Regions from separate parts of the Tepidibacillus sp. LV47 genome, predicted to be linked through region 2. Evidence: a T-box and tRNA genes for the amino acid it is inferred to sense, from the RefSeq annotation. Region 2 holds a T-box; the other regions hold tRNA genes.
The links. The T-box of region 2 lies ahead of leuS (leucine--tRNA ligase). A T-box ahead of a tRNA ligase gene usually reads a tRNA of that ligase, here a tRNA-Leu.
Positions count from the first base shown of each region.

Region 1 (9,816 bases), on a different contig from region 2:
ATATCAACATTCCCTTGAAGAAAAACAGTTTATTGAATATATTCTTATTCCTCCCCTTAAACCTGTTGAATTCTTTCAAAGCGATATTTTAAGTATTATGTTACTAAATCGCATTGGAAAAAATGCCTATCAAGCATTAATGGAACAACTTCTCGTCGATGAAAAAACGGCCCCTTCATCAGAATATATTGAGAAAGAGATCACGAAATCGTTTGATGAGGTATTTGATTCGATTCTTTGGTCTGAGATTACCATTTCACCCGAATCAGAGATCGATCAGTTCATCAAACCTTATTCCTCCATTTCTGCAAAAAATTCGCAGAGAAAAACAATCACAATCAAAGATCAATATTTAGATATTGAATTTATTAAAGGAATGACAAGCAATTTATATCAAGACCAACATATTTTCTCACAAGAAAATATTCAACTTTTTCATGAACTTGCTTTTCTTTATCACTTATCGGAAATGGATCTGATTCACCTTTTACATGATCCTTATATTTATGATTCACACGGAAAATTACAAGAAGATTTGCTTAGAGAACGTGTTAGAGAAAGATTACAATATGAACAAAAAGAAATGTTCTTTGTTGAAAAAGGAAAAACCCTTCATTCGCCAAAAGAAGGACAAGTACCAAATATTGAAGATAAAGAGCAAAGGCATATGTGGATATTAGAACATTATTCACCGATTGAATTATTAAAACGATATCAGCGTGGAGCAAAAATTCCAGAAGCTGATCTTCATTTAATCGAAGGACTAATTCGCGATTACGGTTTACCTTATCAGGTGGTTAATGTTTTAATTGAATATGTCTTACTATCCAATCAATACAAGTTACCAAAGAAACTAACGGAGAAGATAGCCGGTCATTGGAAAAGACTAAATATCACCACGGTTGAGGAAGCATTACAAATTGCAAAGAAAGAACATCAGTTATATCGGGGATGGAAAGAAGGAAGCAAAAAAGGAAGCTCCTCAATTAAAACGGTCAAGGAAAGGAAAATAGAAAAAAGAGAAAAAGTTCCCGATTACATTTTGAATCAGGAGAAGAAATATCACGGGAATCGAAGCAGTGAAGCTCAAAAAGAATTGGATCCAAAAGCCCAAGAAGAAATTGAGGAATTGTTAAGGAAATTGGGGGAAACAGGGGAAGGAGCGTAAAAAATGAACCATTTAGGTCAAGTATTAAGTGAAATGCTCCCTAAACTTTTCATAGATAAACAAAATTGGCTGCAATATTTTGAACATCATCCAGAATTAGAAGAAATGATTCACAAACAACAACTAACAAAAGAGCATTTACTGCCAGCTTTAAATCAGTTATACCAATATATTGAAGAAAAAAAGCATTGTGAGATGTGTAAGGGACTTGACCATTGCCAGAATCTATTGAAAGGTCATTTTACCCAGTTAACTTTTTCCTTTGGGCAAATTCAGTCCGCTTTAACCAAATGTCGTTTTCTCATTCAACATGAAGAACAAACTTATAAAGAGAAATTATTCCACAGTCAATATATTGCAAAGGATATTTTGAACGCTTCATTTAAAGATTTGGATAAAACGGGAGAAAGACAAGAGGTCATTCGAGCACTGTTGAAGTTTATCGCCAATCAACAGGAAGGGAAAAAACAAAAAGGAATCTATCTCTATGGACCATTAGGAGTGGGAAAAAGCCATTTGATGGCTGCAACGGCCAGATTATTAGCAGATAAAGGAATTTCCACATTGATGATTTACGTTCCTGACTTTTTCCGAGAAATAAAAAACTCGATCCATGATCAATCATTAAATGAAAAAATGAAATTGTTAAAAGAAGTTGAGGTTCTGATTTTAGATGACATTGGAGCGGAAACGATCTCTCAATGGGAGAGAGATGAAATTCTAGGTGCTATTCTTCAGGCAAGAATGGTAAAAGGATTACCAACTTTATATACCTCTAATCTGAATTATGATGATCTAGAAGAACACTTGTCCTATTCGAGCAAAGGGGGAATTGAAGAACTAAAAGCGAAACGAATTATGGAAAGAATTCGCCATTATACCATTCCTTATTTTTTAGATGGACCAAATCGAAGAATGATGGGAAATTAAAATTTCTCATCTTGCGTGAGAAAAACCAACATGCTATACTATATTTTGTCCCAAAAAGATGGGGCATTAGCTCAGCTGGGAGAGCGCTACGCTGGCAGCGTAGAGGTCAGGGGTTCGAGCCCCCTATGCTCCACCATACATAGGATTATTCGTGGTCTAGTTTCCTTTGGAAGCTAGGCCATTTTATTTAAAAATGAATTTGCTGCATGAGATTTTTCTAGTTTTCCCATGAACTTTAATATAATATTTATAATATTAATGTAAATATTTTGATCATTTAAACAAGAAAGAAACTTTTGTATTGTTTCATTGGGGGAGAAGGTATGAATATTTCCGTATCAGAAAGAGTTAGGGTGTTTCAAACCAACGTTTTTTCTGAACTATTTGCTTATAAGAAACAACGGCTCGAACAAGGGTTAGAAGTGATCGATTTAAGTGTGGGTAGTCCTGACTTACCGCCGCCTGTTTATGTAATGGAAGTTTTGGCAGATGCAGTAAAGGATCCAACACAATATGGATATGCACTAAAGGGCACGGATGAGTTTCATGAAGCGGTAGCTCATTATTATGAGAAAAGGTTCTCCGTTTTATTGGATCCAAGCAAAGAAATTTTGCAACTCATGGGTTCCCAAGATGGGCTGGTGCATTTACCGATGATCTTTGCCGATCCTGGTGATTTGATTCTTGTTCCAGATCCAGGGTATACGGCTTATGAAGCAGGTGTTCATCTAGCAAGTGCAACCCTTTATCCAATGCCACTAAAAAAGGAGAATCAATTTTTGCCATGTTTAAGGGAGATTCCTGAAGACGTGGCAAAAAAAGCAAAAATGATGATTTTAAATTTTCCTGGGAACCCAGTTCCTGCTCTAGCGACAAAAGAATTTTTCGAAGAAGTTGTTCAATTTGCAAAAAAATATGAGATTATTGTCGTTCATGATTTTGCTTATTCCGAATTAATTTTTGACGAAAAAAAAGGAATCAGTTTTTTAGAAATCGAAGGAGCAAAAGAAGTTGGAATTGAATTTAATTCTTTATCAAAAAGTTTTAATCTGGCAGGAGCTCGTATCGGTTATATTGTTGGCAATGAAAAGATGATTGAAGAAATAGCCAAAGTGAAATCGAATCTAGATTATGGAACCTTTTTACCGATTCAAAAGGCAGCAGCCACTGCTTTAAAAGGTGGAACTGAGTTTTTGCATCAAAATAGGAAAATTTACGAAAGACGTCGCAATATTCTTGTTGAAGGTTTGTCCTCATTAGGATGGCATGTGGAAAAACCATCTGCTACGATGTTTATTTGGGCAGAAATTCCCAAAGGTTGGAGATCTAAGGAATTTGCTTTAGAATTAATCCAAGCGGGTGTTGTTGTGACACCAGGAAACGCTTTTGGTGTTCAAGGTGAAGGATATGTGCGGATTGCTTTAGTTCAACCGGAGGAGAAATTGAAAAGAGCTATTGAATTGATTGACCAAAGTGGGATTTTGCAAAGAAAAAGATAAATGGATGAAAAAAGTCTACTTGCAAAGAAGCAGGTAGACTTTTTTGACTGTATGTGCTAACGCTGCTCCAAACTTTAAAGTCGCAGCTTATAGAACATACAAACCTATTTTATTATCAAAATAAACTTTCATCTGTCAAATTAAAGAACTTGAAGCTTTTTGTTCCATATCTTGATAGACTTGTGTTCCTTCAATTTGGACGATTTTTCGAAACTCTGTTAATAGATGTCTTGTAATCGGACCAGGTACACCATCGCCAATTTGTCTGCCATCAACGTCGATAACTGCAATGACTTCAGCTGCTGTACCCGTTAACAATACTTCATCAGCGACATAAACATCATGACGTGTAAATGGTTGCTCGATAACTTGGTAACCTAATTTTTTCGCGATGTCCATAATCGCTTTTCGCGTAATTCCTTCAAGAGCGCCAAGGTATGTGGGTGGAGTGTAGAGAACACCATTTTTCACAATAAAGATATTATCTCCCGATCCTTCAGCTACATAACCATTTGCATTTAACATGAGAGCTTCACTGGCACCTGCGCGATTCGCTTCAATCTTAACAAGAACATTGTTTAAATAGTTTAAAGATTTAATTTGTGGATTAAGTGCATCAGGTGTATTTCTTCTCGTTGGAACGGTAACCACCCGAATTCCTTTTTCATAAAGTTCCTTTGGAAATAAGGCTAGGGGCTGTACGATAATAATGACTTCTGGCTTCTCGCATTTGAAAGGATCTAATCCCAAATCACCAATCCCTCGGGAAACAACCAATCGAATATAGGCATCCCGATAATTATTCTTACGAACGGTTGCAACAACTGCTTCTTTCATTTCTTCTTGAGTCATGCCAATTTCAAGTAAGATCGATTTTGCCGAATCGTATAACCGTTTAATATGTTCGTCTAAACGAAAGATATTTCCGTTATATACCCGAATCCCTTCAAAAATTCCATCTCCATATAAGAATCCATGGTCAAAAACAGATACTTTCGCATCTTCCTTTTTCACGTATTCTCCATTCATATAAACCCACTCAGACATCAATTTCTCCCCCTTTTAAATAATAGAAATATTTCGATAATTTTATAAAAAAGAAAATTAAGAGCGCACTCCATTCATTGTCTTTACAAAATAAGGATAACTTCCTAATATTCGAATCTGGCATCCTAAAGCTTCAATTTCAGCAAAAGCTCCAGGTAGTAAGACATCGTCCATTTTCTGTTCGATGTCAATGATAAAATAGTAATTTCCGAGTCCTCTTTTTGTAGGTCTAGATTCAATTCGTGATAGGTTGATTTTTCTCCAAGCAAAAGCGGCTAGAACTTGGTATAAGGCTCCAGGGTAATCTTTAGGGAGTGTAACGAGGATCATTGTCTTATAAGATGATGATTGCAATGGTTTAAAGTTGAGTGGTTGATCACCAAGAACGATAAAACGAGTGTAATTGTCTTTATAATCTTCAATACTCTCTTTCTTAAAAGATAATGAATAAATTTCCTTAGCTAAACGTGTACCAATAGCAGCCCAAGGCTTATCAGGATTCTCCTGTATCATTTGTGCTGCTTCAGCCGTACTATTGGTATATATTATTTCAGCATGTGTGAAAGTACTATAAATAAAACGGCGGCATTGAGCAATCGCTTGCGGATGTGAGTACACTCTTTGTATCTCTGAAAGAGATATCGAAGATTGAGACGGTGAAACCAATAAATGTTGGGTGATCGGTAGTACAAACTCAGTTAAAATTGGTAATTCTATCTCATGAATGATCCAATCTAACGTAAGATTAACAGAGCCTTCGATTGAATTTTCCAATGGAACAACCGCGTAATCAACCTTTTTTGTGTTAGCAGCTTCAAGGACATCTGGAATGCTACGAAAAGGAAGATAAGTAACTGTATCGTTTTTAAAAATGGAACGGGCAGCTTCTTCTGTAAATGTTCCATGAGGCCCTAAAAATGCAATTTTTTTTGACATTATTCATCTCCTTCAGAAGGTTTTGATTTTTATAAACCTTACTACTTTAAAAGTGTGATGTCAAATGATCAAATTTATGTTTTTTTGGAGGTGAAACCGCTTAAATTCTTAAAAAAGAGGAGAAATTCTTACTTGTTCGGAAATTTATAACGAATTTTAAAATTGGGTGTATGATATGAAAAACCCCTTTTTAACTTTTTTGTTAAAAAGGGGTATTCGTTTATTCGGTAGGTTTTTCATCTAATATTATTTTGTTAAATTTTTGGATAAGGTGAGAACGAATTTTATTGCTTTTTGTATTCCAGGATCTTTCATTAATTTTAATAGAGAGCCAATTCCTACTTTAGAAGTATCATGTTTTACTTGCTCTTGAGTTTCTTCAATCGCTTCTAGAAGTTTGTCAATGGTATCCATTCCGCCGATATCTGCAAAGAGACGATCACCATATTCCATTGCTGTGCCTGCAATACCAGCTAACTTAGTTACAGCACTTGTATTTAACGCTCTTGTTGCACTTGAAATAAGAGTTGCTAAGTCTATAAGGTCTTTTAAGACATTTTTTTCCTTCAGCACTTTAAGAGTTTGTAGTAATTCTTTAATCATTGCCACTTCTTCAGCGGTTAGTTGTAATTGTTGTTCGCTAGTAACACTCATTCTTCAACACCCCTTCCTATAATAGTCCTCGAGCTGTCATCCAATACATTTCGTTAAAGGCATGTTTAAACCAATGGATCATTGCCGATTGAGGAACTGGATTTGGTGGATGGTTATAATCCATATTGATATAGGTACCTTCTTCTAGACCTGCTTCAATGAAACAGAATACTTTACCATCATAGAAGTTGGTAGGTGTTTGGCCATGTAATTCTTGTTCGATGTTTTTTGCAACGTATTCAGACTCATAGTGAGCAGTAGAACCTGCTTTACTGATTTGCAATGCAGTAGCGTCACCAATTACGTAAATATAGTTATCGTTGACAGCCTTTAATGTATACTGGTTAACAGGAATGAAGCCCATTTCATTTCCCAAGCCAGAGTCAAAGATCACTTTTGCACCGCGATGAGGTGGGATGGATACTAACAAGTCAAAAGATTCTTCTTTTCCATCTTTGGAGTAAAGGATTTTCTTTTGCGGATCAACTTTTGCAGGAACGAAATTGGTTACATAACGGATGTTACGTTTCTCTAATTCTGGTTTAACCCAGGTTGCTACATTTGCTGCCATGTGAACCGTTTCTAGTGGATAGGTGTAAACCAGTTCAACCTTATCGCGTATTCCTTTCTTTTCGAAAAATTCATGCGCCATAAAATAAAATTCTATAGGAGCAACGGGACATTTATGGGGCATACCCAATGTAATAACAATTTTTCCGCCTTTAAAATTGGTTAATTTTTCTCTTAATTTAAGGGTTCCCTCTGGTGAATAGAAGTTGTCCCCCGCTTCTTTTAATCCAGGAATTAAGTCAAAACGTGGAACTGCTCCCGTACCAATGACCAAATAATCATAGGAGAAATCTCCTTTATTGGTATGTACGACTTTTTTGTCTTTGTCAATTTTGGTTGCTTCAGCAATTACAAGATTTACACTAGGGTGTGTAATCGTTCTTTGCTTCCTGATATAATGCTCTGGATGTTGAAGACCAAAAGCAACGAATAACCAACCAGGCTGATAAATATGTTCTGCTTCATTGGTGATCATGGTGAGTTTCACTTCACCTTTTTTAATCTCATGCTTTAATCCTTTAGCTAGGTGGTTAGCTACCATTGTACCGCCAGTACCACCGCCAAGGATAACAATGTTTTTTGCCATTTCTTTTACCCTCCCTGTATCTCTTTATTCATTAAAAAACCTTTGAGACATCTTTTTCATCTTTGTTCAATAATGAACTTAGTAAGTTCCTTGAAACAAAGATTACTTGATGGAATTCTCTAACAAATATTTTATACAAGTTGATAAAAAAATTCCATTGGTTTTTAGTAATTATCACAAAATACTAATTATAAAATTTATATATTTTTGAAACAGCTGGACAAATATGCAGGTAATACAATATTGACGTACATATAATAAATTAATCAGAAAACGATGGGAGGGGTTAAAATGATTGAAATCAGCATTATCATTGCGATGGCCATTTCTTTAACACCAATAATCAGCGAAAAGCTTCATATCAATAAAAAATTGCGAGCTTGGACGGCACTTGTATTGATTGTACTTTTTAATATAGCTAATGCTATTCTATTTACGGATCATGCAGTAATCGATGCGATTAGGCAAGGAATACGTGATGGTGTTGTAGCTGTAGGAATCTATTCTACAGGGAAAAATACAGTGGAGTATGTAGTAAGTAGAAAGAATAATACTTAATCAGGGAAAGTGAAAAATTTTTAAAAACATTGACATGAAACTAGAGAAATGATAATATAAAATTCGTCCGAAAAAGGCTCGGTAGCTCAGTCGGTAGAGCAGAGGACTGAAAATCCTCGTGTCGGCGGTTCGATTCCGTCCCGAGCCACCATTTTTCTGAATATCATTTATTATTTCGAGAACATCCGATAACTATATTTGCGGACGTGGCTCAGTGGTAGAGTATCGCCTTGCCAAGGCGAGGGTCGCGGGTTCGAATCCCGTCGTCCGCTCCATTACATCTTAATCTGCCGGGGTGGCGGAATTGGCAGACGCACAGGACTTAAAATCCTGCGGTGGGTTGACTACCGTACCGGTTCAAGTCCGGTCCTCGGCACCATTTATTTTGAATATTACATGAAAATTACCCCTCATTTGAATGTGTTGAGGGGTTTTTTGTTTTATCTCTTTATTATTTATTAATTGCATTATTTATTAATTGCTAAATCTATCTGTTGAATACTACTGCTTAATTGTTGATCAACCACATTAGCTTTTTTAACAGTGATAAAGATCATACTAAGGGCCTGATGAATACCCTTAAAATATAGGCAAATTATCTGGTTTATGTTACGATGGAAATGAGTGATTTGGACATCGTGGAGGGAGAAATATGTCGCATATCGATCAGATTTTAGAAAAAGCATTAAATGGAGAACGATTAACGCTGGAAGATGGAATAGAACTATTTGAGAGTAATGAAGTTGAAAAAATTGGTCAAGCAGCGAATGAGATCAAAAAACGACTCCATCCAGAACCGATTACGACCTTTGTCATTGGCAGAAATATCAACTATTCCAATGTTTGTGATACGTATTGTCGTTTTTGTGCCTTTTATAAAAAGCCGGGAGAAGAAGGCGCTTATGTACTATCGAATGAGGAAATTTTACATAAGATTCAAGAACTTGTAGATGTTGGCGGTACAGAAGTTCTAATGCAGGGAGGAACCCACCCCGATTTACCATTTGATTATTATCTCAATTTATTGAGGGAGATTAAAAGGCATTTTCCAAATATACATATGCACTCTTTCTCTCCAGCGGAAATTATGAAAATGAAAGAAATATCTGGTCTCACTTTGGAGGAAACGATACGATTATTGTATGAGGCAGGGCTTGATTCTTTACCTGGTGCAGGAGCTGAAATCCTTGATGATCGAACGAGGATCAGAATTAGCAAAAAGAAAGGTTCTTGGAAAGATTGGATCAATGTGATGAAAACAGCAAATAAGGTAGGTTTGACAACAACCGGTACAATGGTAATTGGCTTTGGAGAATCGATGGAAGAGCGCATTCTACATTTAATTCGAATTCGTGAAGCTCAGGATGAAACAGGTGGATTTCTTGCGTTTATTCCATGGACATTCCAACCTGATAATACGAACCTGAAAGCAGAAAAAGTAACGCCTGAAGAATATTTGAAAACCGTAGCGATTAGCCGGCTGATGTTGGATAATATTCCTAACATTCAATCCTCATGGGTTACGATGGGAGCCGAAGTCGGTAAACAATCCCTATTTTATGGTTGTAATGATTTTGGTAGTACAATGATGGAAGAAAATGTCGTTTCTGCAGCAGGTACAACACATAAAATAAATACAAATTTAATCATTCAACTCATTCGTGAAACGGGGCATATTCCTGCACAAAGAAATACAAAATATGAGATTCTCCATATTTTTGATCAAGATGAAAAGGTCGAGAAAGATTTTATCATGCAAAATTAATCAAAATAAAGGTCTGAATCTTTAGTATTAAAATAGCGATCATAAAGAGACAAAGGCTAAAAATAGATTGACAAAACGAAAAAATTTAGATAATTTTAATTTA
Region 1 covers NZ_JBLWIF010000005.1:105,639-115,454, reverse strand. Annotated here, with positions in the region: gene ACMW72_RS07680 (replication initiation and membrane attachment family protein) at 1-1,168, shown strand, start outside; gene dnaI (primosomal protein DnaI) at 1,172-2,098, shown strand; tRNA gene ACMW72_RS07670 (tRNA-Ala) at 2,159-2,234, shown strand; gene ACMW72_RS07665 (LL-diaminopimelate aminotransferase) at 2,422-3,597, shown strand; gene ilvE (branched-chain-amino-acid transaminase) at 3,733-4,644, opposite strand; gene pheA (prephenate dehydratase) at 4,702-5,580, opposite strand; gene ACMW72_RS07650 (DUF1641 domain-containing protein) at 5,827-6,234, opposite strand; gene ACMW72_RS07645 (NAD(P)/FAD-dependent oxidoreductase) at 6,251-7,390, opposite strand; gene ACMW72_RS07640 (hypothetical protein) at 7,682-7,948, shown strand; tRNA gene ACMW72_RS07635 (tRNA-Phe) at 8,024-8,099, shown strand; tRNA gene ACMW72_RS07630 (tRNA-Gly) at 8,149-8,223, shown strand; tRNA gene ACMW72_RS07625 (tRNA-Leu) at 8,238-8,327, shown strand; gene mqnC (cyclic dehypoxanthinyl futalosine synthase) at 8,601-9,713, shown strand.
Region 1: it has a tRNA-Leu gene. The T-box ahead of leuS (leucine--tRNA ligase) is inferred to sense a tRNA for this amino acid. The anticodon was not compared.

Region 2 (9,816 bases):
TGTCTCATTTTTTTGGACAAAAACAAGTGTTGCGTAACATTCATTTTGAAGTAGAAAAGGGACGTGTTCTTGGCATCATTGGGCCAAATGGAAGCGGGAAAACCACTTTAATACAAGCCATGAGCGGTTTGTTTGACGTTGATGAAGGTGAGATTCTATTTCAAGGTAAAAACATAACGAGCTATCGTAAGAAAGAGTTAGCTCGAAAATTAGCGGTAATGTCTCAAGAGGGAACTCCGCCTCTCCCTTTTACCGTTAATGAAGTGGTATCGATGGGAAGGTATCCGTGGTTAGACTTTTTCACAGATTTATCGGTAAGGGATAAAGACCTAGTAAAAAAAACCCTGGTGCAATTGGATTTATGGGAGAAACGTTTTCAGCAAGTGGCTACATTAAGCGGCGGTGAGCGCCAATTAGTTTCTTTGGCAAGGGCGATGGTTCAAGATCCGGTAGTTTTATTTCTAGATGAACCAACCACTTATTTAGATATTGGTCACCAAATCTTAGTATTAGAACATATTCGCAAATGGCATCAAGAAAAAGAGATTACGATTGTAATGGTACTCCATGACTTAAATTTGGCAGCTCAATACTGTGATGAATTGATCTTAATTCAAGATGGAAAGATTGAATCTATCGGTAAGGTAGAGGAAGTGCTTAATGTTAAGGAAATTGAACGAGTTTACCATACAAAGCCAATTTTAGTACAGCATCCAATACGAAAGGTTCCACAAATTTTGTTACAAGGGCAATAAACTAATGATACGTATCCTTTATGAGTGAAATGAAATGTCCAGTTGTTTTCTATGGAAAATCTTTGTTAAAATTAAGATAGTGGAAATGGAACCTCATTTTTTTAGGAAAAGGAGTGATGATGATGGCAATTGTAGAAGTAACGATAACTCCTCTAGGAACAGGCAGTCCAAGTATAAGTCAATATGTGGCTAATGTACATAAAGTATTAGAAGAAGCACCCGAACCAGTGAAATTTCAACTTACGGCAATGAGTACGATTATTGAAGGTGATTTAAAAGATATTATGGCTGTGATCATGAGAATGCACGAAGTCCCTTTTGAAAATGGTGCTTTACGTGTATCCACTTTAATTCGTATCGATGACAGGAGAGATAAACAAGCATCAATCGAACAAAAACTTCGCTCAGTAAATGAGAAATTGGGGCATGAGGCCTAAACACTACTTGATGAAAGAAGACTACACCTTGTTGTAGTCTTTTTTAATGTTTTGCAGAAGGAAGGATAAATATGGTATAGTTATTGCCGATAACCATTTTTGTAGAGTATCGTCGTATTTATTTTTATACATAAGGAGTTTTTGCACGTGTTATTAAAAAACTTTGTACCAGATCTATATGTTCAGTCTATCTATCATATTGATCTTGATGCCCTGAAAAAAAGAGGGATCACTTCCATTATTACCGATTTGGACAATACTCTTGTGGAAGCTGATTCTCCTTATTACACTCCTAAATTGGTAAAATGGTTAGATGATTTACAAGAAATGGGTTTTAAAGTCATAATTGTATCCAACAATAATTTAACAAGAGTAGCTGAATTTGCTGATCCACTAACCGTTCCATACATACATCGGGCAAGAAAACCCCTAAAACGAGCATTTAAACAAGCATTGGAACGATTGCAATCGACAGTTAAAGAAACAGTTGTCATTGGTGATCAATTATTAACGGATATTTTTGGTGGAAAGCGAATGGGGTTTTATACGATTCTTGTTATTCCCATTTCAAAAAAAGAAAAATTAGGAACGAAGATCATTCGAGTGATTGAACGAATAATCATGAAATGGTTAAAACGTAGAGGATTGATTGCTTGGGAGGATGAATAAATGTCAGAAATGCTATATTGTGAAGGTTGTGGCGCAATACTACAAACAACCGATCAAACCAAAGCAGGCTTTATCCCATCATCAGCATTAGAAACAGGAAATCGCATCTGTCAGCGCTGTTTTCGGATTAAGCACTACAATGAAGTTATACCTATTCAAATGGACGAGGATGAATTTTTAGAGATCCTTCATTCGATCGGACAAACGGATAATTTTGTTGTTCAAATTGTCGATCTTTTTGATATCGATGGCACTTTAATCTCTGGTTTGCCACGATTTATTGGCCATAATCCTTTTATTCTTGTTGCAAACAAAATTGATTTATTTCCAAAATCTGTTAAGTATGAAAAAATCAAACATTGGCTAAGAAAATATGTTAATGAGCATGGACTTTTTCCTGAAGAAATTTTTCTCATCAGTGCGGAAAAGAATATTGGTTTAAAGGAAGTGATTCACTATCTGGAAAAAGAAAAAGGGAATCGTGATGTATTTGTTGTTGGCGCAACCAATGTGGGCAAATCCTCTTTTATTAATCAAGTCATTCAAATCCTTAAAGGAAAGCAAAGTCATATCGAATTAACCACTTCAAGGTATCCAGGGACCACCTTGAACGTAGTGCGAATTCCATTTATCGACGGAAAAGATATCATTGATACTCCAGGTATTGTCAATCATAAACGATTTAGTGAATGGGTTGGGCCAAAAACATTAAAAGCCATTTTACCGAATAAAACGGTAAAACCAAAGGTGTACCAATTAGCTGGAGAACAAACGTTATTCTGGGGCGGTTTAGCTCGAATTGACCAAGTAGGGAAAACAAGGAATAATTTTGTCTGCTATTTAGCGAATGGAATTTCTATTCATCGAACAAAACGAGAAAATGCGGATGAAATTTATCAAAAACATCTAGGTGAATTGCTAAAACCCCCAACCATTGAAGAAGCCAAACAATTGCCTCCATTTGCAAAGCATGATTTTCGTTTTACAGGAAGAAATAAAGTGGATATCGTCATCTCAGGTTTAGGATGGGTAGCAGTAGATGGCGAACCCACAAATATTGAGGTTTACGTACCAAAAGGAATTAGCGTACATCTTCGTGATGCATTGATTTAAAGTATTATTTGGGAGAGAATGATGATGAATAGCCAAACTCAATTGATCGGATTGATCGGCCATCCTGTTTCCCATTCCAAGTCACCAGAAATGCATAATGGGATGTTTGCAAAATTGGATTTGAATTATGTCTATCTCGCTTTTGATGTTCCCCCTTCGCATTTAAAAGAAGCGATTGAAGGGATGAAAGCCTTAAAGATCAAAGGTTTCAATGTTACGATTCCTCATAAAGTAGAAGTGATGAAGTATTTAGATCAAGTCTCAGAAGAAGCAAAACAGATTGGTGCAGTGAATACCATCGTAAACGATGAGGGCCGATTAATTGGATATAATACTGATGGTATAGGATATCTCCGCTCTTTAATAGAAGAAACAGGGGTACAATTAAAAGGAAAAAGAGTTTTAATCCTTGGGGCTGGCGGTGCAGCAAGGGCAATTGGTTATACGATCGCCAATTCTCCAATCGGACAATTAACCATTATCAATCGAGATCAGAATAAAGCTCACATTTTGAGAAAAAGTTTAGAACAATATACAAAAACAGATGTATTATCAATCGAACAAATGGAAAAAGGGGTTAAAGAAGCAGATATTATTGTAAATACGACATCCATTGGTATGGCTCCTAATATTGATCAATCACTGATCAAAAAAGAATGGATTCAACCGAATCATCTCGTAAGTGATATCATCTATAATCCTTTAGAAACCAAGCTGATTCAAGAGGCGAGATCACAAGGAGCACAAGTTCATTCAGGATTAGGAATGTTTATCTACCAAGGGGTCATTGCTTTTGAAAAATGGACAGGAATTACCCCTGATCCTTCTTACATGAGATTAAAGGTGATTGAATCGATAAAAGAGAAAGGAAGAAATACATGTTAACAGGAAAACAAAAACGATATTTGCGTTCATTAGCACATCATCTTGATCCCATTTTCCAAGTGGGAAAAGGCGGAGTGAACGAGAATATGATTAACCAAATTAATGATGCCCTTGAAGCTCGTGAATTGATCAAAGTTTCAGTTTTAAAAAATAGTTTACAAGATCCCGATGAAGCGGCAGAGGCGATACTAAAAGGAACGAAAGCTGAACTTGTTCAAATTATTGGCCATACCATCGTCCTTTATAAAGAATCGAAGGAAAATAAAACGATCGAATTACCAAGATCATGATGAAAAAAGTAGGGATACTTGGTGGAACCTTTGATCCGCTTCATATCGGTCATTTCATTATGGCTGATCAATCCCTTTTCTATGGGGGATTAGATGAAATTTGGTTTATGCCGGCACATATCCCCCCCCATAAATTAGGCCGAAAAATTACGCCAGTTCATCATCGGATCGAAATGGTGAAACGAGCAATTGAAAATGAACCCCAGTTTCGCCTATGTACGATCGAATTGGAACGTGATGGGCCTTCATATACTTTGGATACGGTTAAGGAATTAAATTCAAGATATCCTAATATTTCCTTTTCTTTTATTATTGGTGGCGATATGATTGAATATTTACCTAATTGGTATCGTATTGAAGAATTATTGTCACTCATACAATTTATCGGTTTAGTCCGACCCGGTTATTCACTAGATAACCTTACATCAAAAGAAAAACAAATCATTAAGCATGTAAAAATGATCCCAATGCCCCAATTAGAGATTTCCTCTACATTAATCCGTCAATGGGTTAAGGAAGGGAGACCACTCCGACATGTCGTTCCTAACCCTGTGGAACAATATATAAAGGAGAACCATTTATATGAAGATTGATTTAGAGTATCTAAAAGCAGAGTTAAACAAAGAAGTGACTGAACATCGCTATATTCATTCTTTAGGAGTTGCGGATACGGCTAAACAATTAGCTGCAAGATATGGAGCTGATCCATTGAAAGCGGAAATAGCTGGTATTCTCCATGATTTTACAAAATTTTGGCCAAAAGAAAAGTTAGCTCAATATATTCGCCAATATCAAGAATTAGCTCAAGATTTATTAGATTATAATGCAGAACTCTGGCATGGACCGGTTGCTTCGATCGTTATTCAAGAACGATTTGCGATTCATGATGAAGAAGTGATTATGGCCATTCGTTATCATACATCTGGACGAGAGCAAATGTCCCTTTTAGAAAAAGTTGTTTGTCTCGCTGATTATATTGAACCCTCGCGTCAATTTCCTGGTGTAGAAGAGATTCGGGAAATGGCAAAATCGAATCTAGATGAAGCACTAAGAATGGCATTTGATGGAACGATTCAACTTTTAATCAAAAAGAAGATGAAAATCTATCCTTTAACAGTTAAAGCCCGAAATGATTTAGTAGGGGGGAATGATTGAGTTAGAATGGAGGAAAGAGAATTGGAATATTCGATACTGGATATTGCGAAGTTGGCCGCAAAAACAGCTTTGGACAAAAAAGCAAAAGATGTAATGATTCTTGAAATAAAAGGCTTATCTCTGATTGCTGACTATTTTGTCATTTGTAGCGGGAATTCGGAAACTCAAGTTCAAGCGATTGCAAATGAAATCAAAGATAAAATGGAAGAAAATCAGATTGAGGTTAAAGGTTGGGAAGGGATCGAGCAATCAAGATGGGTCTTGATCGATCTTGGGGATGTCGTGGTTCATGTATTCCATAAAGATGAACGGGAATTTTATAATTTGGAACGGCTTTGGCGAGACGCTCCAGTGATTGAAGTAGATGAGTTATAGAATGATGATCGACTATTGACAATCCAAAGTAAAATTTCATATAATCATAATTAAAATTGAAATTGAAGTATAACAGTAATGCGAAGGAATAGTAACAAGATGATTGATTTTTCAGAGAGTCGGTGGTTGGTGGAAACCGATAAATCAACTCTTGTGAACTCCCCTTCAAACTGTAGAGGGGAAAAATGAGTACTTTCTACCGTATTATCTGCGTTAAAGATCTAAAGTGGTATTTTCATTGTTATGGTGAAAATATCATTAGGGTGGTACCACGGGATTGTTTACTAACCTCTCGTCCCTAGCAATTGAGCTTTGGGGTGGGGGGTTTTATTACTTTTTGAGGAGGTTTCAGCATGAGAGAGCAAGTTTATCAACCCGAGAAAATTGAGAAGAAGTGGCAACAAATATGGGAAGAACAGGAGACCTATAAAACCATCGAAGACGTTTCCAAACCGAAATATTATACTTTAGAACAATTTCCTTACCCCTCCGGAGAAGGGTTACATATGGGGCATGTTCGCGTTTATACGATTGGCGATGTGATTGCCCGTTTTAAACGCATGAAAGGATACCAAGTCCTTCATCCAATGGGAGCAGATGCCTTTGGTTTACCCGCTGAGAATGCAGCGATTCAAAGAGGAGTTAATCCAAAAGAGTGGACATTAAAAAACATGGAACGGATTCGTACGGAACAAAAACGGTTAGGCGTATCGTACGATTGGGATCGCTATGTTGCCACTTGTCTGCCTGACTATTATAAGTGGACCCAATGGCTCTTTTTGTTATTTTACGAGCGGGGGCTTGCTTATAAAAAGAAAGCGGCTGTTAATTGGTGTCCGACCTGTAATACAGTTTTAGCGAATGAACAGGTAGAAGATGGAAGGTGTTGGCGTTGCGATAGCGAAGTAACGAAAAAAGAATTGAATCAATGGTTCTTAAGAATTACTGATTATGCGGAACGATTACTGCAAGATTTAGATCAATTAGAGGGTTGGCCAGAAAAGGTTAAAATGATGCAAAGAAACTGGATTGGAAAAAGTAAAGGAGCAGAAGTGGTCTTTACAGTTCCAACTTTAGATGATGCGAAGATCCCTGTATTTACTACACGCCCAGACACCTTATATGGAGTCACTTACTTGGTATTAGCACCAGAACATCCTCTTGTTCCTCAATTGATTAAAGGAAAAGAAAACGAACAAAAGATTTTACAATTTATCGAAGACTTAAAGAAAGTAAATGAGATCACCCGTACCTCAACAGAAGAGGAAAAAGTGGGTTATTTCACAGGTTCTTATGCCAAACATCCATTAACAGAAGAAGATGTACCGATTTGGGTAGCAAATTATGTGTTAATGGATTATGGAACGGGTGCAGTAATGGGTGTTCCAGCCCATGATGAGCGGGACTTCCATTTTGCGAAGAAATATCATCTACCGATTAAGATTGTGGTACAAAATCAAGACGGATATCCCCAAACTGTGGAAGAGATGGATCAAGCATTTACAGAAGATGGAATATTGGTTCATTCTGATCGCTTTAATGGATTGCAAAAGCAAGAAGCGATTCAAACGATCGGTAAGTATCTTGAAGAAATTGGCAAAGGAAAACGGACTACAACCTATCGATTAAGAGATTGGCTTATCTCGCGCCAACGTTATTGGGGTACACCGATACCTATCGTCTATTGCGATACATGCGGTGAAGTACCCGTTCCATTAGATCAATTACCTGTTATGTTACCTGAAGATGTTACCTTTAATGGAAAAGATAATCCATTAACCACTTCAGAGTCGTTTGTTCATACCACTTGCCCAAAATGTGGGGGGCATGCTTATCGGGAAACCGATACAATGGATACTTTTATTGATTCATCGTGGTATTATTTCCGATATGTCAGCCCCCACGAAGAGACAAAACCTTTTGATTCTAAACTTGTCAATAAATGGCTGCCTGTTGATGAATATATTGGTGGGATTGAACATGCAGTCCTTCATTTACTCTACTCACGATTCTTTACAAAAGTATTGTATGATGCAGGATTAATTTCATTCCAAGAACCTTTTAAATCTTTACTGACACAGGGTATGGTCATTAAAGATGGAGCAAAGATGTCAAAATCAAAAGGAAATGTGGTAAGCCCCAATGAAATCATCGAGAAATACGGTGCAGACACAGGACGTCTCTTTATTCTATTTGCGGCTCCTCCTGATCGTGATCTTGATTGGAGTGATTCTGGGGTAGAAGGAAGCCATCGTTTCTTAAATCGGGTATGGAGGCTTGTTCAACAAAACCTTGAAACCTTAAGATCGCATCCGGAAATCAAGGTTGAAACCGATGAAGAAAAAGAACTTCGTCGTATGATTCATTTAACCATTAAACGGGTAACAGAGGACATTGAATTAAGAAATAATTTTAATACTGCGATTTCTGCTGTGATGGAGTTAGTCAACAAGATTCATAGTTATCCCGAAAAAGGGAACAAAGGTCTTCTCAAACAAGCGATCGAAACGGTTGTGGTATTGCTCGCACCAATGACGCCGCATATTACTGAAGAATTATGGCAAATGATGGGGCATGACTCTAGTATTCATCTACAAGAGTGGCCAACATTCAATGAAGAATATTTGGTATTAGATGAAGTAGAAATCGCCATTCAAATCAATGGCAAGATTCGCGGGAAAAAGATGATTCCAACATCTTACGGAAAAGAAGAAATCGAAAAAGCTGTCCTTGATGATGAAAGAATCAATGAATGGATAAATGGAAAACAGATCAGAAAAGTGATCGTTGTTCCTGGCAAACTTGTTAATATTGTTATAGGGTAATAAACGAGTAAAGGCTGTATGTTCAAAGCTAATGTTACCTTTAGCTTGCCAACATTCTTTGATAGTGTTGGCAAGCTTTTTTTATACGCAGGAAGCTGGAGGCAAACGCTCGAGCTGAGGTACACGAACCCATCCTTAGGGGAGATTCGGGTGAAGCTTGAAGGGATTCTATGACATTAAATTTTAAAAAATGAATCGGTTTTGAAGGAATTTTTCCTAAATTGCCGAAATAATGAATAGATTCTAAATTTTAGTGTAACGTTTGAACATAAGACTTAAACATTTCTTTTGTCACGATTTTTCTTGTTGGTAACTGATGTTTGATTGCAAACTGGTTCATTTGTTTTGTCCATTGATTAAGTTTCGTTAAGTCGATTGGTTTCCCTGCTTTATAATCATCAATCAGTTGGTCGATGATCAACTCTCGTTGTTGATCCATTTTCTTATAAGTTTCGATTGCTTTTACTTTTTCATTGACTTTTTTCGTAATTTCCAAATGAACACTACTCACTGCTAACACCTCGATTATAAAAACATGTATTTCAAATTTAGAAAGGATGGTAATGGTGGATCTGATTTCAAAGTTTTACTTAACGAAAAGAGAGAAAATCTTTATTATTCTTCTTATTATGGCTCTCTTATTCGCAATAAGTCAATATATCTCTTCCAAACAAGACGATCCGCCGCCATTTAGAGACCAAGTAAAGGAATCGTCAAATGTCGTTTCGAATAAAACAAAAACAGAGAAAACGAATGCTGAAGAGATTGTTGTCGATGTCAAAGGTGCAGTCACGAAACCAGGAATCTATCATTTAAAAAATAATGCAAGGGTAAAAGATGTTCTTGATCTTGCTGGCGGAGCTCTACCTAATGCGAATTTGAATCAAGTGAATCTGGCAATGAAGTTAAAAGATGAGATGGTGATCTATGTTCCTTTTCAAGGAGAAAAACTGGAAAACCAAGGAACCAATCAAATTTGGGGAAGTTATTCAATATCAAGTGGTCCAAGTTCCACAAATGGCAAGATTAATATCAATACAGCTGATGAATCACAATTAATGGAATTAGATGGAATTGGAGCAACGAGGGCCAAGGCGATCATTGAATACCGTCAACAAAACGGTCCCTTTCATAAAATTGAAGATCTGATGAATGTATCTGGAATCGGTGAAAAAACATTTGATAAAATTAAAGAAAAAATTTCAGTACATTAATTCAAAAGTGTAATATTAATGTTAAAATTAAGATTGGTATAAAACTTTGCTAAGTTCGTTAAAAATATTGACGTAGTTAAAGATATTCACTAATGTTG
Region 2 covers NZ_JBLWIF010000004.1:96,998-106,813, forward strand. Annotated here, with positions in the region: gene ACMW72_RS06660 (ABC transporter ATP-binding protein) at 1-755, shown strand, start outside; gene ACMW72_RS06665 (MTH1187 family thiamine-binding protein) at 878-1,192, shown strand; gene ACMW72_RS06670 (YqeG family HAD IIIA-type phosphatase) at 1,340-1,861, shown strand; gene yqeH (ribosome biogenesis GTPase YqeH) at 1,862-2,974, shown strand; gene ACMW72_RS06680 (shikimate dehydrogenase) at 2,999-3,859, shown strand; gene yhbY (ribosome assembly RNA-binding protein YhbY) at 3,853-4,149, shown strand; gene ACMW72_RS06690 (nicotinate-nucleotide adenylyltransferase) at 4,149-4,742, shown strand; gene yqeK (bis(5'-nucleosyl)-tetraphosphatase (symmetrical) YqeK) at 4,732-5,304, shown strand; gene rsfS (ribosome silencing factor) at 5,311-5,679, shown strand; T-box leader at 5,749-5,982, shown strand; gene leuS (leucine--tRNA ligase) at 6,033-8,504, shown strand; gene ACMW72_RS06710 (DUF2533 family protein) at 8,755-9,015, opposite strand; gene ACMW72_RS06715 (helix-hairpin-helix domain-containing protein) at 9,071-9,718, shown strand.

Region 3 (9,816 bases), on a different contig from region 2:
ACACCTGAAGCCACACTTGCCGTGATCGATAAAGAGATTCCGGGTATGGCAGAAGAAATGAGAAGAGTATCAAGACAAAAAACTCCTCATGCGATGCTTTCCCGTGCCGTTGTTGGCTCAAGGGGAAATTGTCTCATTGTGAATCTGCCTGGAAGCCCCAAAGGAGTTCGTGAGAATCTTGAGGCGATTATTCAAGTCATCCCTCATGCCCTTGATATTTTACAAGGGAAAATGGGTGAACATCCCAAGAATTTTAAGTAAATAGTTTGAGGCATCCTAATTTCAGGGTGGTCATAATATCTGGTTTGGAGGAAAGAGATTTTGCTGGGAAGCCGTATTATTTGTGAAGGAAAATCTTTTAAAACTGAAGGAATCGTAAAATATGCTGAAGGGCATTTTATCGTTGTTGAAACCCCATTCGTAGAGAAAATTCAACTTGGGCAACCTTTACGTTGCCAAATTATTGAATATCAAAGCTCTCATTCCTTCCAAACGACAGCAGTTGGGAAGGATAACCATCATATTATCCTGACAGCCCCGCCAGAGATACGTGAACGTTGGATGATCACAAGAGAAAGTCTTCGCTTCCCAATTGATATTAAAGGAAAAATTTCTGCGGTTTCTTTTTCAGGCAAAAAACCTTTAGTCGAACTAGTGAAACCTTACATTGTACATATTCATGATATCAGTGAAGGTGGAATCGGTTTTTCTAGTAGCAATTATCTTCGTGAAGGATCATTGGCACAAATTTATTTTCAACTATTGGATCAAAAGGTGTATCTAGAAATGGAAATCGTTCAAAGTAAGTACCCTACAATTAGCCGAAGGTTCTATTATGGAGGGAAGTTTTACGATCGAAGTTCCCCTAGTTATCAAGTCATTCGCAACTATACCATTCAAGCACAATTAAAACGGATCATGAATCGAGAATATGGAGAAGGCTAATTGGATTATTTAACTAACAGGTAAGAGAAGGCTTCCTGAACTTTTTCTTTTGCCGCTAAGATAATGGCATCGGGGATTTGTTGATTCTTTCTTCTTGGGGAGATCATTTTAATTTGAAACTCTTGGCATTTATAAAAAGGCTCTTGTTGATGCTGATGAATCTCTTTAATGGGAATTTGCACTTCATATTGGGTTTTCGTGGATACATCTTCTATTCGCAACTGATAATAAGGTGAATCCTTCTTTCCCTTTCGGCGAAAACCTTGAGACTTAAAAACCCTATCAACGATTGAAGAAGGTTTGATAATTTTGGGAAGCGATTTTACATGAATATGCACACTTTATCCCCCTTAAATTCAGTTTTGTTAAATTTTGTTCCTATATGACTTCTATGTAGGGGAACTTGGCAACATTCGTGTTTTTTATGAAATGTTCACAAAAAGGAAGTGGTAAAGCTGGAACAGTTAAGAGCAGATTTACATACCCATAGTACAGTCTCTGACGGTCTGAATCCTCCTTCAGAAAATATAAAATTAGCAAAAGAGGCTGGTTTGATTGCTCTTGGAATCACCGATCATGATTCGGTGGCAGGTATCGATGAAGCGATTCAGATGGCGAATATAATGGGAATTGAGGCAATTCCAGGTATTGAAATTAGTACTGTTGAACAAGGTCAGGACGTCCATGTGTTGGGATATTTTATCCAATATAAAGATCAAAGGTTTTTAAAACAACTTAAGGAATTAGAAAAATTCAGAGATCGTCGAAACGCGATGATGATTGAAAAACTAAATGAACTTGGCATTGATATTAAAATGGAAGAGGTTTTGGCTAAAATTAGACGAGAAGATGCCAATGTAGGACGTCCCCATATCGCCGAAGTATTAATTGATAAAGGTATCGTTCAGACGATGGAAGAGGCTTTTGATTTATATCTTGGGAAAAATGGTCAAGCATACGTTAATCCCATTCGTATATCTCCAGAAGAAGGGGTCGATATTATCAAAGAAGCAGGGGGAGTTCCCATATTAGCACACCCTGGTATATATGATAACGACGAAATGGTCGTACGTTTAATCCGCTACGGAATCAAAGGCATTGAAGTCTATCATCCAGATCACAGTGAAGAAGATGAGAAAAAATATCAACAAATGGCAGACCAATATGGTATCCTAGCTACTGCTGGGTCTGATTTTCATGGTTCTAGAGGAGGCATAATGTTTCATGCGCCAATTGGTACTAAGACCGTTTCCTATGATATTGTTGAAAAAATGAAAGCGACGCTTTAGTTGGCCTCCACTTTTTTCTCCATGGCTATATGTTCAATATCTCTGATGGAAAAAGCATCATCTAATTCTTTTTGATTTGTGACTAATATATTTACTTTGTTCCTTTTAATAAAAAGGTTTGATGAACATTCCAAGATTCATTTTCCAGTTGATAACAAAGATGCACTCGATCAACAGGAAATTTCATATCATATTCTTTCATTTTTAAACGACCAAGTATGTCGTGTAATTCTTGTTCAGGAAGATCTTGAGCAATTGTTATATGGGGAGTAAATTTAAATTTAGGTTCCTGATTAAGAACTTGATGAATTAATTTTTCATGAAAGTCATAGATTACTTCATTTTTCTCAAAACCAAAATAAACGACAGGAGAGATCGGAAGAAATGTTCCAACTTTATTTATCCTTAATGTAAAAGGAGGAATCGTTTGTGCTACCTTTTCTATGCGTTCAGTTAGTTCTAAAACATTTTCCCATTCAAATGCATCAACGAGTTTGATATGAGGAGGAATCAGTGTGTAATGGGAATCATAACGCTTTCGCAAAGCATTCGCTCGATCCTGTACTTCTCTTGGTGGATAGATCACAATACTATATTTCATTATCAAGCCCCCCTTTTATATAAAAAGAAAGTGTACCTTTCTTATTAACGATATAAGAATATATTATCAAAAAAATAAGAATTGCGAAACATTCGCAGTGCATATAAATAATTATTTTTCTATAAGCTAATAATAAGCAATACCTTTTGTCATGGAGGGAAATCATTTGCTTATTTTTCTATTTTTTATCTTGCCTGTGATGTTTCTCGTAGGGCTTAGTTATGGAACTGCTTACCTTATTCAACGGATTAATCACAGTTTAGAAAACGAGTAAGTAGAGAATTTTCCATTATAAAGCATGGAAAATGATCGATAAATTCCCTATGTTCTGTGTTGATAAAACATGTTAAGATGAAAACAAGGGGGTGTTTTTTTGAAAAGAAAAGTACCAAGTAAAGAAGTAAAATCAGCAGCATTACAATGGTTGCAAGAGCGGGGAGTAACGATCGAAGATATTGCGAAGATTGTTTATGAAATGCAGGCACCATATAATTCGGAGCTTACTCTAGACCTGTGTGTTGAAAGCGTTTATAAGGTCTTGGAAAAAAGAGAAGTTCAACATGCTTTATTAGTTGGAATTGAGTTGGATCGATTGGCAGAAAAACATTTATTACAAGAACCATTGCAATCATTAATTGAATCAGATGAAGGTTTATTTGGTATCGACGAAACATTAGCTTTGGGTTCGGTTTTTGGTTATGGCAGTATTGCCGTTACTACATTTGGTCATTTAGATAAACAAAAAATGGGAATTATTAAAAAACTAGATACCAAAACGGGGAAAGGTATACATACTTTTTTAGATGACCTTGTTGCTGGAATTGCAGCATCAGCATCTGGTCGTCTTGCCCATCGTTTAAGAGATATGGAAGAAGTTGATCTTTTGGAAAATCAGAAAAACGTTGGTTAACATGCTTGGCAAAAATGAGCCAAGTTTTCTTTTTAAGCGGAGGAGGATATGATGCGATTATTTATTGCGATTAACATGGAGCACTCGATAAAGGATCAAGTTGGCAGCATTTTGCCTTCTTTAAAAAATAGATATAAAGGGCGATTTGTTCCAATAGAAAATTGGCATATCACAACTTTATTTTTAGGAGAGGTCGAAGAAGGAAAAATTCCCCTAATTGAACAGGCAATGAAAGAAGCGGTGAAGAAAATGGTGCCGTTTCAATTATGGGTTGAGGGGATTGGTGCTTTTCCGTCAATGGCAAAACCTAATATTTTATGGGCGGGAGTTCAAGGGGATTTACAGCCGCTACATCAATTATATCAACAATTAATAAAGGCAATTCGACCTCTAAAAATTAACTTTGATGCAAAACCTATTTTTACGCCTCATTTAACACTTGCAAGAAAAGTAATAATTCAACCCTCATCTAAAACGGAAGAGATTATATTAAAGACTACTCCTTGGACAGTAAATGCATTAGAACTTTATCAATCAATATTTACAAAGGATGGTGTTAAGTACAATCGTATTATAAAAACATATTTTTAAAATAAGGAATAAAAAGTGGCCACTCCTGTCAAAAATGATAGCAAAGGAGTGATCATCATGCACTATTATATGATTCAACCAGTGTATGATCAACCAGATGGCAGAACCATCGACTTATCTCTTGGAGATCATGCCATATCCAATATCATTGAATCTGCATACTGGACTGTTCAGGGAGAAACCAATGTTTATGATAAGTTTATTAACCATGAGCACAAAGATTTTTTTATTTTTGATACCATAGAGGCATTTAACAAGGCTGCAGATATTCTTGCGTTACATATGATTAATTTTAATACGAATATTGTTCAAAAATCGACACCAGAAGAAGCTGATTTTCAAACCGATAACAATTACTATAAAGTTATTGTTCCTGGTAAACCTGATGCAAAAGGTGGAAATAACTACTATCCACGAACTTATTACGATGAGTAAGCCTAGTAAATGGACAACAAGGATCAATGAAGATTGATAACGAAACGGATATCGGTACCAAGGAAATAGAGAATTTTTAGATAACGAAATGGGGAAATACGCTATACGTTTATAATTGTTAATAAAAGCTGTGGAAGTAGGATCCACAGCTTTTAATGTGCTGGTTAAGGTTACAGGTTTATTAATTTTTGAGAAATTTCATTTGTAAATTGTTGAAGGGCTTTTGCTTTTTGTTGTAATGTTTGTTGAATCTGAGTTTGATTCATGTTTGCATTGCTCAACTGATTATATTCTGTATTCATTTTACCAATTTCAAGCTGTAATTGATTGGTTAATTGTTGTAATTCTTGAAGTTTTTGTTGAACCGTTTGTTGCGTAAAGAGTTGGTTGATTTGTTGTGATTGTGTTGCCATATTTTGCATCACATTCGCTGGTGGATTAAAATATTGAATGAGTTGAGGATTAGCGGATTGTTGTTGGTTTTTTGCTTGTTGCAAAGAAGCAGTTTGTGATGCATTGATTTGCTCTGTAAGTTGTTGCTTGATTTGATTTGCTTTTGGAGATTGGTGAGCAATTTGCTTATCTTTCATTGTTTTTGGCAAAGAATAAACCCCCTTAACCAAGTGATCTGTCAGAGCACTGACAATATTAGTATGATAAAATCAAGAAGAATTCATTATTGACAAATGTTTCTTCTCTATGTACAATATCACTTGTCGATTAGATGATACGAATATCTAAAATATAAATTGTGAAAAAAAATTGCAAAAGTGTTTGAAATTATATATAATATAATTTGTCGTCGTTTTTAAACACCGCGGGGTGGAGCAGCTGGTAGCTCGTCGGGCTCATAACCCGAAGGTCGCAGGTTCAAATCCTGCCCCCGCAACCAATGAATAGGGAGCTGTGGTGTAGAGGCCTAACATGCCTGCCTGTCACGCAGGAGATCGCGGGTTCGAATCCCGTCAGCTCCGCCATTAAGGGCCTATAGCTCAGTTGGTAGAGCGGTCGGCTCATAACCGATTGGTCACAGGTTCGAGTCCTGTTGGGCCCACCATTTAATTGTCATGCCGGGGTGGCGGAATTGGCAGACGCACAGGACTTAAAATCCTGCGGTGGGTTGACTACCGTACCGGTTCAAGTCCGGTCCTCGGCACCATTTATACGAATACTAGATGTGACTCCGTAGCTCAGCTGGGAGAGCACCATCTTGACAGGGTGGGGGTCGCTGGTTCGAGCCCAGTCGGGGTCACCATACATAAAGCCAATAATGGCGCGGTTTCTCTTAACTTAGAGACCGCGCCTTTTATTATAGACGTGCCATTCTTTCTACATCAGACTCAAGTTTAAATACACGTCTGTTAAGCACTTGAAGCTCCGCATCTCGTTGGTCTAATTTATTGTTAATTGTTTGCAACATAGCCATAATATCTTCTGGTTGATTTTGTTCAATACGTTGAACAGTAGCCATGATTTCTTTTAATTCGGTCTTGATATTTTCAAACTGTTGATTTGTCTCATATTTTAACTGATTAATTTGCTCCTGTAACTGACTATTTTGTTCATGTAACTGATTAATTCGCTCATGAATTGGTTGTAATTCTTCTTTCAGCACTTCCCGTAATAAATTCTTTAAATTATCCATTTTGTTTCCCCTCATTTCCCAAACATCCATTTGATACTTTTATTATACTTTTTACTTATCCGTTACTCAATCAGTGTGGGACTGCACAACGGGTGAAAACCATCTTATTCTTCACTCGCGGGAAAACCGACGTCGGCAACAAAAGAAGTATGGGTGTACGATTTACGAACGAACATGCCTTCTTTCGGTAAGCGGAATCCGTTAACGAAAGAATATTTTTTCTTTTTTATCAGAAGATGAATTAAGAAATAAAGCAAAGGCAGATATTGCTCTACCTGCCTAATTTTCGTTTATTATATTGTTTGACGAATCGATTCAAGTTGTTTTTCGATTTGAGTAGATGGTTTTGAGGTTAATAAACTTACAATTGTTATTGCAAGCAAGCTTAACGCAAATCCTGGAATCATTTCATAAAGCTGATTCACCACGGGAAGTTTTGGCCAAATAACAACGGTAAGGGCTCCAATAACCATCCCCGCTAAAGCCCCCCATTTGGTCATCCGCTTCCAATATAGGCTGAGTAAGATGACTGGGCCAAATGAAGCACCAAAACCAGCCCAAGCATAACCAACAAGATTAAGAATTGTATTGTTTTTCGTCCATGCTAAAGCTAAGGCAATAATGGCGACAAGGAAAACGAAAAAGCGACCTAAGAAAACAAGCTCCTTATCTGAAGCGTTGCGTCGAAAAAACGATTTATATAAGTCTTCCGTTAAAGAACTGGAAGTGACAAGAAGCTGGGAAGAGATTGTACTCATAATCGCTGCGAGAATCGCAGAAATTAAGAAACCAGTAAGAAATGGGTGAAATAAGAGTTGTCCTAATTTAATAAATACCGTTTCAGGATCGTCTAATTTAAGCCCATGAATGTGGAAATAAGCAATACCAACAAGACCGGTAAACATTGCTCCTACTGTAGAAAAAATCATCCACCCCATGCCAATTCGACGGGCTTTTTTAATTTCTTTAACAGATGTAATCGCCATAAAACGAACAATAATATGTGGTTGGCCAAAATATCCTAATCCCCAAGCGAAAAGGGAGATGATGCCAACAAAGCTCGTTCCTTTAAAAATATCTAATAAGGAAGGATCGATTGAATGAATAATACGAAACGTATCGTTAATACTTCCTGTATGATAAATCGTTACAACAGGAACCATAATTAATGCAGTAATCATAATTAGTCCTTGAACGAAATCAGTCCAACTCACTGCAAGGAATCCACCAAATAAAGTATAAGCCATGACTACAATAGCAATAATCCACAAGCCAGTATGGTAATCAATACCGAAGATACTATGGAATAATACGCCCCCAGATACCATTCCAGCGGATACGTAAAAAGTGAAAAACAACATAATAACTAGGCCTGAAACGAAACGTAAAATTTTCGCATGATCTTCAAAACGTTTTTCCAAATATCCAGGAATGGTAATCGAATTATTCATCTCTGTAAAAGCTCTTAAACGGGGTGCTACATACAGCCAGTTTGCCCAAGCTCCAAGAGTTAGACCGATTACAATCCAAGATGCACTAACTCCGCTTGCAAACATAGCCCCTGGTAATCCCATCATCAGCCAACCGCTCATGTCAGAAGCCCCTGCACTAAGTGCAGTAACAGCTGGTCCTAATGTTCGTCCACCAAGCATGTAATCAGATAAATCTGCCGTCCGTTTATAGGCATAATACCCAATATAAAGCATGAGTACCATGTATACGATTACCGAAAAAATAACCATTCATTTACCCCCTTTTTCATGAGTATAAAGAATATATCGATGCAAATTATATCATTAATTTTTTAGAAACTATACTATTTTAATTTGTTTAATTTATATTTTGGGAAAAGGAATATAATGCTAAAAATAATAAAATGGAGCGGTCTAAAAAGTCCATTTAAGTTGAAAATCCGCCAAAATTAAACCCCAAAGAATGTTGATTTTACAGCATTCTTTGGGGTTGCTTTTTTTAGATTTCGGGGTTAAATACTACTTTTTGGACAGCCCCAAATATGAAGATTGATTTAGGAAGAAAGGGGATTAGATGGACACCGTTTCTAATTCAAGAGCTTTTTTCGGAGATACATATTCATATCCAAGATCTTTTGCGACAGCTTCATAAGTTATAAATCCATTTGCTACGTTTAAGCCTTTTTCAAGAGCGGGATTCTCAGCGATAGCTCGTTTTACTCCTTTATTGGCAATTTCAAGTGCATAAGGAAGAGTTACATTAGTTAATGCAAGGGTAGATGTTCTTGGTACAGCACCAGGGATGTTTGGAACCGCATAATGGAGAACCCCATGTTTTTCAAAAGTTGGGTTGTCATGAGAAGTAGTACGATCCACTGTTTCAAAGATACCACCTTGGTCAATGGCAACATCAACAATGACAGAACCTGGTTGCATTGTTTTCACCATTTCTTCAGTAACGAGTTTTGGCGCTTTGGCACCTGGGATTAATACTGCACCAATCACAAGGTCTGCTTCAGCTACAGCATTTGCAATATTCATTGGATTAGACATGATGGTATTTACTTTTTCACCAAAAATATCATCCAATTGACGTAAACGATCCGCATTCACATCAAGAATGGTTACATTCGCCCCAAGTCCAACTGCTAATTTTGCAGCATTGGTTCCAACAACACCACCACCGATAATGGTCACTTTTCCCCGTTGTACGCCTGGAACTCCAGAAAGAAGAACTCCTTTGCCACCTTTTGTTTTTTCTAAGAATTGGGCTCCGATTTGAACAGCCATGCGTCCCGCTACTTCACTCATCGGTGTTAAGAGTGGTAAGGAGCGATTCACTTCCACTGTTTCGTAAGCGATGGCAATGACTCCACTGTCTTTTAATGCGCGAGTTAATTCTGGTACTGGGGCTAAATGTAAATAAGTAAATAAAATTAATCCCTTACGGAAGTATGGATATTCAGATGGCAATGGTTCCTTCACTTTCATAATCATTTCTGCACGGGCCCATACTTCTTCTGCTTTTTCTAAGATCGTTGCACCTGCAGCGATATAATCTTGATTATTGAAACCGCTTCCAATCCCGGCATCCTTTTCAATGAGTACCTCATGACCTGCTTTTTTGAATGCGATCACTCCACCAGGTGTTAAAGCTACACGATTTTCGTTGTTTTTAATCTCTTTTGGTACTCCGATAATCATTCCGTATCCCTCCACCTTTTTTAAGTTAGTATTTCTTGGTTTTAACAAAAGTATAATTCGGGAGTTTCTTTTTTTCATCGTTTAGAAAAGAGAAAAAATAGAGAAATATTTGTGGATTTTCACAAATCCGTTATTTCCCCATTTTTTCAAGTTTTAAGTCAAGGTAAAGGGATATTTTTTGATTCGGATCTTTTAAATTAATGTTGGCGATTTCTGTGATGCGC
Region 3 covers NZ_JBLWIF010000001.1:392,064-401,879, reverse strand. Annotated here, with positions in the region: gene mog (molybdopterin adenylyltransferase) at 1-261, shown strand, start outside; gene ACMW72_RS02035 (PilZ domain-containing protein) at 322-945, shown strand; gene ACMW72_RS02030 (hypothetical protein) at 951-1,283, opposite strand; gene ACMW72_RS02025 (PHP domain-containing protein) at 1,392-2,234, shown strand; gene ACMW72_RS02020 (2'-5' RNA ligase family protein) at 2,326-2,835, opposite strand; gene ACMW72_RS02015 (phosphatidylglycerophosphatase A) at 3,209-3,745, shown strand; gene thpR (RNA 2',3'-cyclic phosphodiesterase) at 3,797-4,336, shown strand; gene ACMW72_RS02005 (hypothetical protein) at 4,394-4,771, shown strand; gene ACMW72_RS02000 (hypothetical protein) at 4,942-5,373, opposite strand; tRNA gene ACMW72_RS01995 (tRNA-Met) at 5,588-5,663, shown strand; tRNA gene ACMW72_RS01990 (tRNA-Asp) at 5,672-5,748, shown strand; tRNA gene ACMW72_RS01985 (tRNA-Ile) at 5,753-5,828, shown strand; tRNA gene ACMW72_RS01980 (tRNA-Leu) at 5,841-5,930, shown strand; tRNA gene ACMW72_RS01975 (tRNA-Val) at 5,951-6,026, shown strand; gene ACMW72_RS01970 (hypothetical protein) at 6,081-6,431, opposite strand; partial or broken gene ACMW72_RS01965 (SAM-dependent methyltransferase) at 6,500-6,650, shown strand; gene putP (sodium/proline symporter PutP) at 6,710-8,158, opposite strand; gene ald (alanine dehydrogenase) at 8,459-9,592, opposite strand; gene ACMW72_RS01950 (PucR family transcriptional regulator) at 9,723-9,816, opposite strand, start outside.
Region 3: it has a tRNA-Leu gene. The T-box ahead of leuS (leucine--tRNA ligase) is inferred to sense a tRNA for this amino acid. The anticodon was not compared.